DNA from 3 places in the Buttiauxella sp. BIGb0471 genome. Region 3 is predicted to be linked to each of the others. Evidence: predicted binding sites of a transcription regulator. Region 3 holds the regulator's gene; each other region holds the start of a gene.

Region 1 (6,110 bases), on a different contig from region 3:
AAATCAGCAAAGATGTGATGGAGTCAGTATGCTGCGCATTATTGATACGGAAACCTGTGGCTTGCAGGGCGGCGTGGTAGAAGTAGCATCCGTCGATATCGTCAACGGCGAGATAGTGAATCCGATGAGCGATCTGGTGCGTCCGGATCGCCCGATCAGCCATCAGGCCATGGCAATCCATAGAATTACTGAAGATATGGTGGCGGATAAACCGTGGATTGAAGATGTGATCCCCCGTTACTACGGCAGCCCCTATTACGTTGCGCATAACGCCAGTTTCGACCAGCGAATGTTGCCTGAATTGCCCAATAGCGAGTGGATTTGTACCGTGAAACTCGCGCGCCGCTTATGGCCGGGAATTAAATACAGCAACATGGGTTTATACAAATCACTCAAACTTGAAGTGGAAACCCCGGCCGGACTTTATCATCACCGGGCACTGTTTGATTGCTACATAACCGCCGCGTTACTGCTGCGGATTATGGATGAATCAGGCTGGGAGCCTGAGCAGATGGTGACGATTACTGGCCGCCCGGCATTGGTTTCCACCATGGCGTTTGGCAAGTATCGTGGCAAACCGATTTCAGAAATCGCCGAGCAAGATCCGGGCTATTTACGCTGGATGTTAAATAACATCAAAGAATTAGCCCCGGACCTCAGAATGACGCTCAAACATTATCTCGAAAACTAAACACCGTTACCCTGGCAGCGTCCCCTGCGCCAGGGCAATCAGGAACGCATATTCCAACGCAACACCTTCGTAAGATTTAAATCGCCCCGATTTCCCGCCATGCCCCGAGTCCATATCGGTACATAACAACAGCAAATTATCATCGGTGCGCATTTCGCGCAGCTTCGCCACCCATTTTGCAGGCTCCCAGTATTGCACCTGCGAATCATGCAAACCGGTGGTGACTAACATATGCGGATAGGCTTGAGCGGTGATTTGATCGTAAGGGCTGTATTGTTTGATGTAGTGATAATATTCCGCATCCTGAGGATTCCCCCACTCTTCAAACTCCCCGGTAGTCAAAGGAATCGACTCGTCCAACATGGTAGTGAGCACATCGACAAATGGCACCTGCGCCACAACGCCATGGAACAACTCAGGGCGCATATTGATTGCCGCGCCGACTAACAGGCCACCTGCGCTTCCTCCCATCGAATAGAGCAAGTTTTCATCGCCATATCCCAACTTCAATAACGCATCACAGACGTCGAGATAATCGTTGAAGGTGTTCATTTTTTTCAGGTACTTGCCATCTTCGTACCACTGTTGACCCAGTTCACCGCCACCGCGCACATGGGCGATCGCAAACACAAAGCCGCGATCTAACAGGCTCAGACGACTGCTACTGAAATCAGCGTCCATACTGCTGCCGTATGAACCATAGCCGTAAACCAGCAACGGGTTTTTACCGCGCTGGAAATGTTCGCGATGGTAAACCAGGGAGACCGGCACCTGCACGCCATCACGCACCGTTACCCACAAATGTTCGCTTTTGTAACGGCTGGACTCAAACCCTGCGACTTCGGTCTGTTTTATTACCCGCCGTTCGCCGGTATCCATATCGAGTTCAAACAGGGTATCAGGCATTGTCATTGACGAATAACCGTAGCGTAGCCGTGAAGATTCCGGCTCGGGATTATGCCCAAGCCAGGTCACGTAAGCTGGGTCGTCAAAAGCAATACCGGTCACTTCACGCGTTTTGCGGTTGATTTGCCGCAGGCTGGTCAGCCCTTGTTGGCGCTCCTCAACCACCAGCCAGTCGGTAAATAATGTGAACCCTTCCAGCATGACGTTTTCACGCGGCGGGATCAGCACTTCCCACTGACTTTCATCGCGCACTTTACTGCGATACAAACCAAAGTTTTTACCCTCGCGATTGGAGCGCAAATAGAAGTTATGTTGGAAGTGATCAAGCGTGTACTCATGATCTTTGCGGCGCGGGGCAAAACTTAAAGGCTGCGCATCCACCAGCTCGGCATCTAACAGCAGCACTTCACTGGTCGTGGCGCTTCCCAGATATATGAGGATGAAATGCTTCGAGGTGGTTTTATGAACGCTGACATAAAACATCTCGTCTTTTTCTTCATAAACCAATTGGTCCTCAGAAGATGGATGCCCCACGGTGTGCCGCCAGACCTGATACGGCAACAGCGTTTTGGGATGTTTTCGCACGTAGTAAAGCGTTGCGGAGTCATTAGCCCAGACAAAACTGCTGGAGACGTTTTCCAGCACCTCCGGGTACCAGTTCCCGGTTTCAAGATTGCGGAAACGCAAACCATACTGGCGGCGGGACAGGAAATCCTCCGCCAGCGCCATCACCGTATTGTCGGGTGTAATGCTCATTCCACCCATGGTGTAAAATTCGCTGTGGGCAGCACGGCGATTGCCATCAACCAGCGTACTCCACTCATCCCATTCGGCAGAAACCGCAGACTGGCGCTGATAAATCGCGTATTCATTCCCGGTTTCAAAAATCTGACGATAACGATAGCCATTTTGCGTATAGGGCGCGGAGATATCTCGTTGCGGGATACGGTCGATCATCTCTTTGAGCAGGCGTTCCTGTAACGCCTGTTGGGTGCTCATCACCTGATGACCGTAATCATTTTCCTGATGAAGGTAATCAAGTACCTGCGCATCACCACGCTCGTCGTCGCGCAACCAGTAATAGTTATCGACGCGGGTATCACCGTGCATAGACAGGGTGTGGGGGATTTTTTTTGCTTTTGGTGGCATGTCATTTTTCTTTTTGAGTTAACACCCTGTAAGGGTGGCAAATTCAGACAGCCTTGCAAGCGTAACGTGGGATTTTGCGGAAAATGCCGGGATTATCCCGGCAGGTTGAGTTTCTGTTGCTTAATATCTTGTTCGATACCTTCACGTACATCTTGCGGGATTTTTAACGCATCGCCTAAAGCATTCAGATAACTGCGCTCCATAAAGTGGTCGATGTCGATTGCCGCGCAGCTAAGGAAGTAAAGTTCTAATGCTTCTTCTTCGTTATTAACGCCTTGCACCAGCCGCTGAGGATCAAGCGGTTGATCGATAGCCTGTTGAATCAGGTTGCGGCCCTGGCCTTCAATGCCTGCATCACGCAGTTGCTGATCGATAATCTGACGTTCTTTATCGTCGATGTGCCCGTCACTTTTAGCGGCAAAAACCAGCGCCATGACCAGGCGCTGCGTGCGCACATCAACCGGAGATTGTTGCTGTCCGAATTGTGGTTCACCCTGATGGGCTTCACGAACGCGGTCTTTGTATTTATTCCACAACACGCTTCCGGCAACCGCACCACCACCTGCCAGTAAGGCGCTGGTGCCGTATTTAGTCAGTAACTTACGCGATGATTTGCTCGCCAGTAATAAACCCGCCAAACCACCCAGAGCACCCGGCACCAGTAATTTACTTAGCCCCTGCGAACCATTTCCCTGAGGATTACCAGAGGATTGATTCTGGCCTGTATGATTTTGTACGGATTGTGTAGCTTGCCCCAGCATTGACTGAAGCTGCTGTAACCAGTTGCTCATAAGAGACACCCTTTATTAGGAACCTAACATCTGAGGTTAAGCGAAAGGCTGTCAAGAAGTGTCTGATAAGGCTAAAGATGAGAAAAGAACCGCGCCGGTAGCCCGACGCGTGCGAACTCAGGCCGCTTTGGTGCGCTTGCGAGGATGCTCAGCCACCTTATCGTCAGGAGCAGCTTCCTCAGAAATCACTTCGTCGCCAGATGTTTCGTCAGCCGCATCCGTCGTTTCAAGCTCTGGCAATTTGCCGCTTCTCAGCACTGTAGAGAGCACATCTTTATTTTCTGCCATCCACATCGCCAGCACATCACCTTGCCCTTCTTCAAGTGCAACCGGGCTATGTGTGAGCCATTCACCCAGGACTTCAGCAAGATCGAGCATTTTGTCATAGGCGTCTGCATCTTTTTTACTGGCAAAAGACATTTTTTCTTGCCCCTCTCGTACCACAACGTATTTGATTTCAACCGCCATTTTGCAGCTCCGTTTAACTGTTTATTTAAACAGTGTAATGATATTAACCCTGTATCGCAAGCGGGGAAAAAAACTGCGTACGCAAACGTTTTCGTTTATAATCCGCCGGTCTATTTTTCTCCGTTCGGGTATACATATTATGTCAATTTTGGGAACAGCGCTTCGTCCTTCGGCGACTCGTGTGATGTTGTTAGGATCAGGTGAATTAGGAAAAGAAGTGGCGATTGAGTGTCAGCGCCTTGGGCTGGAAGTGATTGCCGTAGACCGCTACGCCGATGCGCCTGCGATGCATGTCGCGCACCGCAGCCATGTCATTAATATGCTGGATGGCGCAGAGCTTAAAAAGCTGGTTGCCAGAGAAATGCCTGATTTCATCGTTCCCGAAATTGAAGCGATTGCCACCGATATGCTGGTTGAGCTTGAGCAGCAAGGCCAGCGTGTGGTGCCTTGCGCCAGAGCCACACAACTGACGATGAACCGCGAAGGTATTCGTCGCCTGGCCGCGGAGGATTTAACTCTTCCCACCTCCAGCTACCGTTTTGCCGACAGCGAAGCGGCGTTCTTAAAAGCCGTTGAAGAAATCGGCCTGCCTTGCATCGTTAAACCAGTAATGAGTTCTTCCGGCAAAGGGCAAAGTTTTATCCGCACAGCAGATCAGTTAGCCAAAGCATGGGCCTACGCACAAGAAGGCGGCCGAGCTGGCAAAGGCAAAGTGATTGTCGAAGGCGTGGTGAATTTTGATTTCGAAATCACTCTGTTGACCATTAGTGCCGTCGATGGCGTGCATTTCTGCGCCCCGGTTGGCCATCGTCAGGAAGATGGCGATTATCGCGAATCCTGGCAGCCACAAAAAATGAGCGACGTTGCTTTGACTCGTGCTCAGGAAGTCGCTGAGAAAGTCGTAAAAGCGTTGGGCGGCTACGGGCTGTTTGGCGTTGAGTTGTTCGTTTGCGGTGATGAAGTTATTTTCAGCGAAGTCTCCCCTCGCCCACACGATACCGGCATGGTGACGCTGATTTCCCAGGACTTGTCAGAATTTGCATTGCATGTCCGCGCTTTCCTCGGCTTGCCAATTGGTGATATTCGCCAGTATGGTCCCGCAGCTTCTGCGGTCATTCTCCCGGAATTATCCAGCGACAACGTTCAGTACGGCAATGTGGGTGCTGCGGTAGGTGCGGGTTTGCAGGTACGTCTGTTTGGTAAACCGGAGATTAACGGCAAGCGTAGGATGGGTGTTGCACTGGCAACGGGTTCCAGCGTGGAAGATGCCATTGCACGTGCTATTGCAGCAACCAAAGCGGTGATCGTTAAAGGATAAAAAAAACCCCGCTCAATTGAGCAGGGATTTTAATAACACAAATCATTCGAGTCGTAGGAAGGCGGCAAGAGAACGAATCCCCGGGAGCATAGATAACTATGTGACCGGGGTGAGTGAACGTAGCCAACGCATCTACGGCTCGAAGAATGAAGTCTTATTTAGCGCCTTCGACAGCTTCACGGGCCAGAGTAGTGATGCGATCGTAATCGCCAGCTTCCAGCGCATCAGCCGGAACCAACCAAGAACCACCGATACACAGAACGCTTTTCAGCGCCAGGTAGTCACGGTAGTTTGCCGGTGTGATCCCGCCAGTTGGGCAGAAACGAACCTGAGAGAATGGGCCTGCGATAGCTTGCAGCGCTTTGGTGCCGCCATTTGCTTCAGCCGGGAAGAATTTGAATTCTTTCAAGCCGTAGTCCAGGCCCAGCATCAGTTCAGAAACAGTGCTGATACCCGGGATCAATGGAATGGAACCTTCGGTAGCTGCTTTCAACAATGGCTCAGTCAGGCCTGGGCTGATGGCGAACTGCGCGCCAGCTTCGGTCACTTCTGCCAGTTGCTCTGGGTTCAGAACGGTACCCGCACCAATAATCGCTTCTGGTACTTCTTTAGCGATAGCGCGAATTGCGTCCATTGCACATGGAGTACGCAGAGTCACTTCCAGAACGCGCACGCCGCCAGCAACTAATGCTTTAGCCATCGGTACTGCGTGTTCCAGTTTGTTAATTACGATAACCGGGACAACCGGTCCTGTTTTCAGGATCTGTTCCGCAGTAGTTTTCCAGTT
Region 2 (6,110 bases), on a different contig from region 3:
GGGGCGAGTTGTACCAGAAGAAATTCAAAAATGGCGTATTAAAACGCATCATCTCAATCATGACGTGCGCGAAATCCAGCATCACGGCATTAATGCCCGCCTGTTTTTCGCTATGTTCATACATGAACTTCAAAATTGAAATCAGTGTTGAAATCACTGCCGGGATGAAAATTACCCAGCCAGCCACACGTTTGAGTACGGCAATGCGTCCAGCTTGTTGATACGTCATTCGTTCCCCTTTGGTTAAGACGCAACTTGTACGCACAAAGTTTACCTCGTCTGGTGTGATTTCGCCTGAGCTTTGCGGGCGATTTTCACAAAGCGGTGGCATCAATGCGTAATTCCAGCTATTCATAAGGGATCTTATTGGTAATGCACAAAGACAGGAGTCGATAAATGGCTGCAACGCGCCAGATTTTAGCTGCAATTTTTGATATGGACGGTTTGCTGATTGATTCAGAACCATTATGGGACGAGGCGGAGCTGGAAGTGATGGCAAGCCTGGGTGTGGATATTTCACGCCGTTGCGAACTGCCCGATACGCTCGGTCTGCGTATCGATCTGGTGGTCGATTTATGGTTTGCCCAACAACCATGGAATGGTCCAGACCGCGAAGAAGTCACCCAACGCGTTATTACGCGGGCGATTAGCCTGGTTGATGAAAAGCGCCCCATTTTACCCGGCGTTCGCGAAGCCATTGCGTTATGTAAAGCACAAGGTCTGAAAGTCGGTCTGGCTTCGGCATCGCCGCTGCATATGCTTGAGCGAGTCCTCGAAATGTTTGACCTGCGTGACCAATTTGATGCCATTGCGTCCGCTGAACATCTCCCGTACAGCAAGCCACATCCGCAAGTTTATCTCGATGCTGCCGCAAAACTGGGAGTTGATCCGCTGACGTGTGTCACACTCGAAGATTCGGTTAACGGCATGATTGCCACCAAAGCGGCCCGCATGCGATCAATTGTGGTTCCCGCCGAAGAAAACCGTAGTGATGAGCGCTGGTGCCTGGCGAATGCCAAACTCTCCTCGCTGACAGAATTACGCGCCGAACATTTGCTGGGTTAATCATTTTAAGATGCGGGACTACCCCCGCATCTTTCTCAAAACGCTACCTGCGTCAAAATTATTGAAACGTCATTTCAATTAAGTTTGAGTTTCTGCAATCCCCTACCTATCCTTAATTTACACGCGCAAATGCGCATTTCCGGATACCGGGGTAACTATGATTCTCGATGCTTTTAATCTGCAAGGCAAAGTCGCTATCGTCACGGGTTGCGATACCGGGCTTGGCCAGGGAATGGCGATTGGCCTTGCCGAGGCCGGCTGCGATATCGTCAGTGTGAATCGCAAAGTCCCGCAAGAGACAGCGCAAAAAGTGCAGGCGTTGGGCCGACGGTTTATGGCAATCCAGGCAGATTTGAGCCAGCAAGACGCCATAGCCAGTATCGTAGAACAAGCCGTCGCTGGTATGGGGAAAATCGATATCCTGGTCAACAACGCCGGCACTATTCGCCGTGAGGATGCCCTTGAATTTAGCGAGAAGAATTGGGATGACGTGATGAACCTGAATATTAAATCGCTGTTCTTTCTCTCACAGGCGGTAGCAAAGCAGTTCATTAAGCAAGGAGGCGGCGGCAAAATTATTAACATCGCTTCCATGCTTTCGTTCCAGGGCGGCATACGCGTCCCTTCTTATACAGCATCGAAAAGCGCAGTTCTGGGTGTCACGCGTCTGCTGGCAAACGAATGGGCGCAACACAACATTAATGTGAATGCCATCGCGCCAGGATACATGGCGACCAACAATACTCAACAGCTCCGCGATGATGAACAACGTAGCCAGGAAATTCTCGACCGTATTCCCGCTGGCCGTTGGGGGCTTCCTGCCGACCTGCAAGGCCCGATTGTGTTTCTTGCATCCAGCGCTTCTGATTACGTCAATGGTTACACCGTTGCCGTCGATGGAGGCTGGCTAGCCCGCTAAACATGCCGCCGCCGGGCAATCGGCGGTTGCAAAATGTTACGCCGTCACCTCTTCCGTCTACTGTATAAAAACCCTATACTGTATGAATCGACAGTTTTCATCCAGGTAGTATCATGACGGCGGAAGGCCACCTTCTTTTTTCCATTGCCTGTGCAGTATTTGCTAAAAATGCTGAACTCACGCCAGTGCTCGCTCAGGGCGACTGGTGGCATATTGTGCCGTCAGCGATTTTGACCTGTTTACTACCGGATATCGACCATCCCAAGTCATTCCTCGGCCAACGCTTACCCTGGATTTCCAAACCGATAGCCCGCGCCTGCGGCCATCGTGGTTTTACACACAGTTTGTTCGCGGTGTTTGCAGGCCTTGCGTTGTTCTATCTCAAGGTTCCTGAAACCTGGCTGATCCCCGCCGATGCGCTGCAAGGCATGGTATTGGGCTATTTAAGCCATATTCTGGCGGACATGCTGACCCCCGCTGGCGTTCCATTGCTCTGGCCATGCCGCTGGCGCTTTCGTTTCCCGATAATCAGGCCGCAAAAAGGCAATCAGCTTGAACGCGCCTTATGCATGGTGTTATTCGGGCTGGCTGTATGGATGCCACAAAGCGTGCCCGATAACAGTGCAGTGCGCTGGTCATCACATATGATAATTTCGCTGCAAATGACCTTTAATAGTTTTTTAAATAACCACCTGGAACAATAATTAGGCGAAATAACTCAAAACGTAATAATCAATTCCTTTTGAATATAAGACTCGTTCTGAGCTTCTGGTACGATTTACCCAATAAAGATGGCAAACAGTCCATCTATTGGTAAAACACTCAGGAGATACGGGATGAACTTTCCACTTATAGCGAACGTTATCGTGTTCGTTATTCTGCTGCTGTTGCTGGCGCAAACTCGCCACAAACAGTGGAGTCTGGCGAAGAAAGTACTGCTTGGTTTAGTAATTGGTGTGGTCTTTGGCCTTGCACTGCACACCATTTATGGCGAAGACAGCCCAGTACTGAAGCAATCTATCCAATGGTTCAACATCGTCGGTAACGGCTATGTACAACTACTGCAAATGATCGTGATGCCATTAGTGTTCGCCTCAATTCTGAGCGCGGTTGCACGTCTGCATAACGCATCGTCTTTGGGAAAAATCAGTTTCCTGACCATCGGCACTTTGCTGTTTACCACGCTGATTTCAGCGCTGGTCGGCGTGTTAGTCACCAACCTGTTTGGTTTGACGGCTGAAGGACTGGTTCAAGGGACTGCGGAAACTGCACGCCTGAGCGCCATCGAAACCACATACGTGGGCAAAGTGGCCGACCTGAACGTGCCACAGCTGATTCTGTCCTTCGTACCGAAAAACCCGTTTGCTGACCTGACCGGTGCGAATCCAACTTCCATTATTAGTGTGGTGATTTTCGCCGCCTTCCTGGGTGTTGCTGCACTGAAATTGCTGAAAGATGACGCACCTAAAGGTGAACGCGTCCTGGTGGCGATTGATACGCTGCAAAGCTGGGTAATGAAGCTGGTTCGTCTGGTCATGCAACTGACGCCATACGGCGTGCTCGCCCTGATGACCAAAGTCGTTGCCGGTTCAAACCTGCAAGACATCATCAAACTTGGCAGCTTCGTGGTCGCCTCCTACCTCGGCCTGGCGATCATGTTCGGTGTACATGCGATTCTGCTGGCGGTAAATGGCGTTAGCCCACTGAAATACTTCCGTAAAGTATGGCCAGTGCTGACCTTTGCCTTCACCAGCCGCTCCAGTGCTGCAAGTATCCCATTGAACGTTGAAGCGCAAACGCGTCGTCTGGGTGTGCCTGAATCTATCGCAAGCTTTGCTGCATCCTTTGGTGCGACCATCGGTCAGAACGGTTGTGCGGGTCTGTACCCGGCAATGTTGGCAGTCATGGTAGCGCCTACCGTGGGTATCAACCCGCTGGATCCGGTATGGATTGCAACGTTAGTTGGTATTGTGACCGTTAGCTCCGCAGGCGTTGCCGGTGTGGGTGGCGGTGCAACCTTCGCCGCGCTGATTGTACTGCCAGCGATGGGCTTGCCGGTCACATTGGTCGCGTTGCTGATTTCTGTTGAACCGCTTATCGATATGGGCCGTACCGCCCTGAACGTCAGCGGCTCCATGACTGCCGGTACTATCACCAGCCAGTTGATGAAACAAACCGATAAAGAAGTCATGAATAGTGATGAAGAAGCAGAACTGGCGCATCGCTAACCAGTAGCTAAATCACCACAGAATCTGCGACAATAAAACGGCTCCCGAAACAGGGGGCCGTTTTTTTATTTATAACTTAGAGCACCCGCATAGGGAGCCAAACCCAATTGCCGCCTACGGACTTTCTTTCATGAAACGATTCTGCATACTGTTGTTCTTTTTTTTATCAACGGCCTGGGCCGAAACGCCCGACAGCCCTTATTTAAAGCAGGCTCAGGCAGGCGACAGCCGCGCTCAGTTTTATCTCGCCGATACCCTTTTTAGCGCAGGCGAATACCAGCAGGCTGAAGACTGGGCTGCAAAATCTGCGGCGCAAGGCGATGCTGATGCACTCGCCCTTCTGGCGCAGCTAAAAATTCATAACCCGGCAACGGCGGATTACCAACAGGCTAAATCATTAGCTGAGCAGGCAGTACAACGGGGCAGCAAAACCGGCGAAGTCACGCTCGCACGCCTTCTGGTAAACACACAAGCCGGTAAACCTGATTACCCTGCCGCCATAAAACTACTGGAAAGCGCGTCGCAGGACCTTGAAAGTGACTCCGCGGTGGATGCGCAGATGTTCTTGGGTTTGCTTTATGCCAATGGCGTGGGCATTGCCCAGGACGATGAGCAAGCCACATTCTGGTTCAAGCGCAGCTCAGCACTCTCGCGCACCGGTTATGCCGAATACTGGGCAGGCATGTTGTTTTTAAACGGTGAGAAAGGGTTTATTGCTGCCAATAAGCAACGCGCATTGCAGTGGCTAAACCTGAGCTGTACGGAAGGTTTTGATACCGGCTGTGAAGAGTTTGAGACAATCAGTAACGGCGGGTAACCCCGCCATTACGGCAATAGCAAATCCGATAATCCCTCAGGAAATCTCGTTTTCATGCCTGACTTGCATCGCCCAACGTTGAGCCGCCTCTGGTAAGGTAAATGGCGGTGACTGGCGGAACGCGTTCCCCACCAGCACAAATGCCACATAGCGATTGCGTAGCATCCACACATCCTTAAATCCTTCTACACGCCAGGCATGGGCTGGCGGCACGGGTTCAACACGCGGTTGATACGTAATAACGGGACGAGTATTCGGTTGGCGCAAAGGTTTCATAGGCAATGGAATCAAAACTAAATTGATGAACAACTTCACTATGATAGCGGAGAACTGCCCTTCTCGTCTCGCGTTGAGATGACCTTGTCCTATAGTTAAAGATGTTTTGATCATACCAAGCATCTTTATAACAAGACTAAATCAGGAGAAGTGTTCAATGTCGACGAACGATAAACATCCGCTTAGCCACAATGCACCGATACATGACGCCAATGAATCAAAACCCGGAATGGATTCGCTGGCACCCGAAGACGGCTCACACCGCCCTTCCGCAGAACCGACGCCACCCGGTGCACAGCCCACCGCTGCGGGGAGTTTCAAAAGCCCGGATACTTCCAATGAAAAGCTGAAATCGCTCGATGTGCATCGCAAAGACGGTGAAAACTTCCCGCTCACCACCAACCAGGGTGTGCGCATCGCCGACGATCAAAATTCACTGCGCGCAGGTACGCGTGGGCCTACGCTCCTGGAAGATTTTATCCTGCGGGAAAAAATCACCCATTTTGACCATGAACGTATTCCCGAGCGTATCGTTCACGCCCGCGGTTCAGCAGCGCATGGCTATTTCCAGCCGTATAAAAATTTATCTGATGTCACGAAAGCCGATTTCTTATCTGACCCTGACAAAATCACCCCGGTATTCGTTCGATTTTCTACCGTCCAGGGCGGCGCTGGCTCCGCCGATACCGTGCGTGATATTCGTGGATTTGCCACCAAGTTCTACACCGAAGAAGGGATTTTCGATTTAGTCGGTAACAACACCCCGGTGTTTTTCATTCAGGACGCGCATAAGTTTCCGGATTTT
Region 3 (6,110 bases):
TGTTCAATCAGCGCTTCTGCTGGCTGGTCTGGTGTGGTCGCATCTGGTGAATACGGCACATTACGCAACAGGCTCAGGTAGCAGTTGAGCTGCTCGGTCAATTGTTCACGAGTAAGTGAACGCTGACGCGACGCAAGTAATGCGGTACAGCACAGGTTCATGGCATTCGCCGCCCCTGCATTGTTGATACGCACCATCAGCTCGGCAGCAATTTCATTGACCGTTGGCGTCAGCCACGCCGGGCGAATCGCTTCGATTGGGTCGATTGAATCACGCCATTCAGGAACGCGCTGATTGAGGAATGTCATCAACGGCATCGGTTCGCCGAAGTTCACATAGCCCTGGCCGAGGTTACGCAGCTTGCTCAGCCCGCGCACCATCTGCATAAAGCTCTCTTTCTCTTTGGTCGCTCCACGCAGTTCTTTGGCGTAAGTCCCCACTTCCATTACATGCTCGTAGCCAATGTAAATCGGCACCAATGTAATTGGACGAGTACCGCCGCGCAGCATGGCCTGAATGGTCATCGACAGCGTGCCGGTTTTCGGGTCAAGCAAACGCCCGGTACGGGAACGCCCACCTTCCACAAAATATTCAACGGAATAGCCACGGCTAAACAGCTCGCCAAGATATTCACGGAACACGGTGGAATAGAGTTTGCTGCCTTTAAAGGTACGGCGAATAAAGAACGCGCCCAGGCGACGGAAAATCGGGCCTGCTGGCCAGAAATTCAGGTTGATACCCGCCGCGATGTGCGGAGGAACTAGCCCCTGGTGATAAAGCACGTAAGACAGCAGCATGTAGTCCATGTGGCTGCGGTGGCAGGGCACATAGACAATCTCATGGCCGTCATGAGCCAGTTGGCGCACACGCTCAGCGTTGTGAACGTTAATGCCCTGGTACAAACGGTTCCACGTCAGACCTAACACGCGGTCGGTCAAACGAACGGCTTCATAAGAGAAGTTGGCGGCAATCTCTTCCATCAGCGCGACAGCATTTTGCTGTGCTTTTTCATGGGAGATTTTCTTGCTACGCGCTTCGTCTTCTACCGCGCGAGCGATAGCTTTTGATGCCAGAAGTTTGTTAAACAGATCCTGACGCACCGGCAGACGCGGGCCAACAGTCGCTAAACGCTGGCGAGCGAAGTGCATACGTGCCACGCGCGCCAGTTTCTGAGCGATTTTTTTATCTGTGCCGTGATCGGTTGCCATCTGGCGCAGCGAAACCGGTGCGGAAAAACGCACAAAGCTGTCGCGGCCAAGCCAGGAGACGGCGAAGAATTTCTGAATGCCGTTGAGCATTCTTAATGGCGGATTCACTTCGCCTTTTTCGCGCCCCGGTGAACGGCCAAACATGACCGAAACAGGCACCATCTGCACATCCAGATTGGGATTGCTACGGTGCAAATCGAGGTAATCATGGAACAGCTTGATCGACTCTTCTTTTGGCGTGTAATAAGTGAATACACGCGGCCCACCATGGATAAAGACATAGCGCGGCAGCACCGCTCCGTCGATTTCTAACGGCTCGAGAGGGTCGGGCAAGTTATGCGCGAGGCATTGAGCGCGCAGCGTTAATAAGTCCGCCTTTGAGTTATAGGGCAGCACGTACATTATTGGACGTGTGGGATCTAAGCCCAGTTCGGCTTGTGGATCTGCCGGAATAGACTTGCTCTTTACCAGAACGCCTAATGGTAAATTAAGTAATTTGTAGTAGATTCTTGGCCAGCCTGACATAAACGATGTAAAGCCTCAGGTTAATGATGCAAATTCGCCGCAAGAATATCAGAATCTGACCCAGATTTCTGTGGCGTTATAATTTTGACAAGCATTGATGCAAATAATTTGAAAAGGTTGCCCAAAATGGCGAGTAGTACCACTGGACTTACCCGTATTATCAAAGCTGCAGGCTATTCATGGAAAGGGCTAAAAGCGGCCTGGATCAACGAAGCTGCTTTCCGCCAGGAGGGCGTTTCGGCTGTCATCGCCATTGCTATTGCCTGCTGGTTAGATGTTGACCCTATTACCCGTATTTTACTGATTGGTTCAGTCGTGTTGGTGATGATTGTCGAAATCCTCAATAGCGCTATTGAGGCCCTCGTTGACCGTGTTGGTACTGACTATCACGAGCTTTCCGGGCGAGCGAAAGATATGGGCTCAGCCGCCGTATTAATCGCCATTATCCTTGCAGTAATTACCTGGGTCACGCTGCTTTGGCAGCATTTGCGATAGTCTTTCCAGAATAGTTAAGTGCCTGGTTTTTTGCTCAATTTGTGGTTCCAAATTCGCCTTTAACTGTATATACTCACAGCATAACTGTATAAACACCCAGGGGGCGGAATGAAAGCGTTAACTACCAGGCAGCAAGAGGTGTTTGATCTTATTCGGGATCATATCAGCCAGACCGGCATGCCACCGACACGTGCCGAGATTGCTCAACGTCTGGGGTTCCGTTCTCCGAACGCTGCGGAAGAACATTTAAAAGCTCTCGCCCGTAAAGGCGTGATTGAGATTGTTTCCGGCGCTTCGCGTGGCATTCGTTTGCTGGTGGAAGAGATCACCGGTATCCCGCTGGTTGGGCGCGTCGCTGCGGGTGAACCACTCCTTGCGCAGCAGCATATCGAAGGCCATTACCAGGTAGATCCTTCATTGTTCAAACCGAATGCCGACTTCCTGCTGCGCGTCAGCGGGATGTCTATGAAAGACATCGGTATTATGGACGGTGATTTACTGGCGGTGCATAAAACTCAGGATGTGCGTAACGGCCAGGTTGTTGTTGCGCGCATTGATGATGAAGTCACCGTTAAACGTTTGAAACAGCAAGGGAATACCGTTCACCTGCTGCCAGAAAACAGCGAATTCGAGCCGATAGTGGTTGACCTGCGTGAGCATAACTTCTCGATTGAAGGGCTGGCTGTTGGGGTTATTCGCAACGGCGACTGGCTGTAAAATCTCTTTAGGTGATGCGTATTTAAGTACGCATCACTGTCTTAATTCTCTTTGATCTCCTTCAGGAGAGGTCATGCAATTATTCTCCACAGCGGATCGTGCGCTCTGGCGCCTCGCTTTACCCATGATTTTCTCCAACATTACCGTCCCGCTGCTTGGCCTTGTCGATACGGCTGTTATTGGTCATCTGGATAGTCCTGTTTATCTCGGTGGTGTCGCGATTGGAGCGACGGCTACCAGCTTCCTGTTTATGTTATTGCTGTTTCTGCGCATGAGTACCACCGGCTTAACCGCCCAGGCCTTTGGCGCAAACAACCCCTCCGCTTTAGCTCGCGCACTGGTTCAGCCTTTATTGCTGGCACTCGGAGCGGGTATTGCCATTGTCTTGCTGCGCGAACCACTAATCTCGCTGGCTCTGCGTATTGTCGGCGGTAATCAGGACGTGCTCTTTCAGGCGCGACGTTTTCTTGAGATTCGTTGGCTAAGTGCCCCGGCCTCCCTGGCTAATTTGGTCTTGCTCGGCTGGTTGCTGGGCGTTCAATACGCACGTGCGCCGGTTATTTTGTTAGTGGTCGGTAACGTTCTGAATATTGTGCTCGACGTGTGGCTGGTGATGGGGCTGCATATGAATGTTCAGGGGGCAGCACTCGCTACCGTCACGGCTGAATACGCCACATTTATCATCGGCTTGCTAATGGTGAAAAAGGTCATGGGCCTGCGTGGAATCAGTGGTGAAATGCTTAAACAGGCGTGGCGCGGTAATGTTCGGCGTTTGTTGGCGCTTAACCGCGACATCATGCTCCGCTCGCTGTTATTACAGATCTGTTTTGCCTCCGTGACCATCTTTGGAGCGCGTTTGGGTAGCGAAATCGTCGCGGTGAATGCGGTACTAATGACGTTGCTGACCTTCACCGCTTACGCGCTCGATGGTTTTGCCTATGCCGTTGAGGCACATTCCGGGCAGGCTTACGGGGCTAGAAATCGGGGGCAATTACTCGAAGTCTGGGGAGCTGCATGTCGACAGGCCGGTTTAGTCGCACTGGTATTCGCCGCCGTTTATGCCTTATTGGGTGAGCAAATTGTTTCCCTTTTGACCTCAATTGCTGAGCTGCAACGGCAAGCGGATATCTATTTGTATTGGCAGATAATTTTACCCGTTGTCGGCGTGTGGTGCTATTTGCTCGATGGCATGTTTATTGGCGCAACTCGAGGGACTGAAATGCGCAATAGCATGGCTGTCGCGGCGTTGGGCTTTGGCCTGTCGATGTTTACCGTACCGTATTTAGGCAACCACGGGTTGTGGCTTTCGTTAGCTGTATTCCTTGCGCTAAGAGGTTTGTCGCTGGGCTGGATCTGGCGTCGCCACTGGCAGAAAAATACCTGGTTTAACAATGTTCAAGATTAAGCCGTTAGGTTAAACATTCTTAGTTTTCCCCATACCGCCATATCCTTGACTACAATTATTTCCACGTCCAGCAGAAACAGGGTGTCAGCCAAACGGAAGCACCCGGACGATGGTAATTTTTGTTAGTAATTTTTCACCGAACGATGAGGATACTATTATGAATAAAGACGAAATCGGCGGTAACTGGAAACAGTTCAAAGGCACAGTAAAAGAGAAATGGGGCAAACTGACTGACGATGATATGACCGTCATTGAAGGGAAACGCGATCAGCTTGTCGGCAAAATCCAGGAACGTTATGGATATGAAAAGGATAAGGCAGAGGAAGAAGTCGTTGATTGGGAAACTCGCAACAAATACCGTTGGTAATTAGTTTCCCTCAGATGTGTTAACTCTCAGCCCTGCCCAGGTACACGGACGTACCCATTCCCCTAACGCGACTTCTTCTTTGACTGAATCGAATGGTCATGCCCACACGCTTCCGGGTGACTACACGCTTCAACCTCCGCACAAGCACTGCATAATCCATGCGCCTCAATAACATTATGATGCAGAGCAAAGCCTAACTCGGCTGCCAACTGCTGCATAATATCTTCTACGCCTTCCGCACCCTGTTCTTTCACCACGCCACATCGGTCACAGATAAACATGGCTGATGAGTGAGTCGGTTGATCAAAAAGATGGCATAAAACGTAGCTGTTGGTTGACTCTACACGGTGTACAAAACCTTGTTCGAGAAGAAAATCGAGCGCACGATACACCGTCGGGGGTTTAGCTTGCGGTTCGCTGGCACGCAGTAAATCCAGCAAATCATAAGCGCTGATTGCACCTGCCTGCTGTGTCAGCAAGCGCAGTACTTCAAGGCGTTGTGGCGTCAGGCGCACATTACGCTGCTCGCATAGTTTTTCAGCCTGCGCTAACACGTTTTGTGAAGTCGTGATGTCCATCAGCATTCCCCTGTAGATTAGCCCTACACTTTACCACAATGCGCAAAAAACGCCGAATGGTGCGCCATTCTGGTCACATCCTTTTGAGATGACTATCCCGGAGTTTGTTATGAATAAACCTGATTGCATTCGCCACTGGAAAGAACTGGAAGGTGAAGATGATTCAACCTATCCCGATAGCACTGAATTATTTTCCATTGGCGCACCGCTGGCTCGTAAACTGGGTTTAACACGCCTGGGGATACATCATGAACGCTTGTTGCCTGGCCGCCGTACTTCTTATCCCCATGCCGAAAGTAGTGAAGAAGAGTTTGCTTATGTACTGGAAGGGCATCCGCAAGTGTGGATTAACGGGCACCTCTATGCGCTGGAACCTGGAGATAGTGTCGGCTTCCCGGCAGGGACAGGCGTTTGCCATACTTTTATTAATAACACCGAACATGAAGTTCGACTGCTGATTGTCGGCGAAGCCAATAAAGCTGAAAACAGAATTTACTACCCCTTAAACCCCTCTTATGCAGCACAACGTAAAGATCGCTGGATTGACCATCCGCCGCAATTCTTTGGTCAGCATGATGGTCTGCCTTCCCGAAAAACGAACGGTAAAGTATAAATAACCCTATAGGAAATAAAGAAATATTAACCCGTCAGGATAAATGCGGGATGCCATTTGGGGTAAACCACCCGCTTTTAAGTCTTTTCTTCACAGCATTATCCACTCCTGTTGGTCTGGCACTGACAGGGGCCGATTCTTCAAACTGAAGTTAGACAGGCGGGCAGTAAATGATAAAAATCAGAACCCTGGCGGCATTAAA

What was found. The regulator LexA, encoded in region 3, represses DNA repair genes until DNA is damaged. The targets are predictions, from matches to a motif close to TNCTGTATGTACATACAGNA.
Region 1: a site for LexA is predicted at 4,021-4,040, ahead of M2371_RS03645 (YebG family protein). Genes of this name have one in related genera too.
Region 2: a site for LexA is predicted at 2,061-2,080, ahead of M2371_RS09560 (metal-dependent hydrolase). Genes of this name have one in related genera too.

The regions. Positions count from the first base shown of each region.
Region 1 covers NZ_JANUEU010000001.1:775,602-781,711, reverse strand. The annotation lists gene exoX (exodeoxyribonuclease X) at 29-691, shown strand; gene ptrB (oligopeptidase B) at 698-2,746, opposite strand; gene M2371_RS03650 (tellurite resistance TerB family protein) at 2,839-3,537, opposite strand; gene M2371_RS03645 (YebG family protein) at 3,655-4,005, opposite strand; gene purT (formate-dependent phosphoribosylglycinamide formyltransferase) at 4,145-5,323, shown strand; gene M2371_RS03635 (bifunctional 4-hydroxy-2-oxoglutarate aldolase/2-dehydro-3-deoxy-phosphogluconate aldolase) at 5,478-6,110, opposite strand, start outside.
Region 2 covers NZ_JANUEU010000002.1:640,185-646,294, reverse strand. The annotation lists gene M2371_RS09575 (YniB family protein) at 1-229, opposite strand, end outside; gene hxpB (hexitol phosphatase HxpB) at 397-1,065, shown strand; gene kduD (2-dehydro-3-deoxy-D-gluconate 5-dehydrogenase KduD) at 1,223-1,984, shown strand; gene M2371_RS09560 (metal-dependent hydrolase) at 2,098-2,688, shown strand; gene M2371_RS09555 (L-cystine transporter) at 2,821-4,212, shown strand; gene M2371_RS09550 (tetratricopeptide repeat protein) at 4,343-5,029, shown strand; gene cedA (cell division activator CedA) at 5,066-5,305, opposite strand; gene katE (catalase HPII) at 5,463-6,110, shown strand, end outside.
Region 3 covers NZ_JANUEU010000010.1:33,206-39,315, reverse strand. The annotation lists gene plsB (glycerol-3-phosphate 1-O-acyltransferase PlsB) at 1-1,733, opposite strand, end outside; gene M2371_RS20945 (diacylglycerol kinase) at 1,860-2,228, shown strand; gene lexA (transcriptional repressor LexA) at 2,337-2,945, shown strand; gene dinF (MATE family efflux transporter DinF) at 3,019-4,350, shown strand; gene M2371_RS20930 (CsbD family protein) at 4,508-4,717, shown strand; gene zur (zinc uptake transcriptional repressor Zur) at 4,780-5,295, opposite strand; gene M2371_RS20920 (cupin domain-containing protein) at 5,405-5,908, shown strand; gene M2371_RS20915 (conjugal transfer protein TraF) at 6,079-6,110, shown strand, end outside.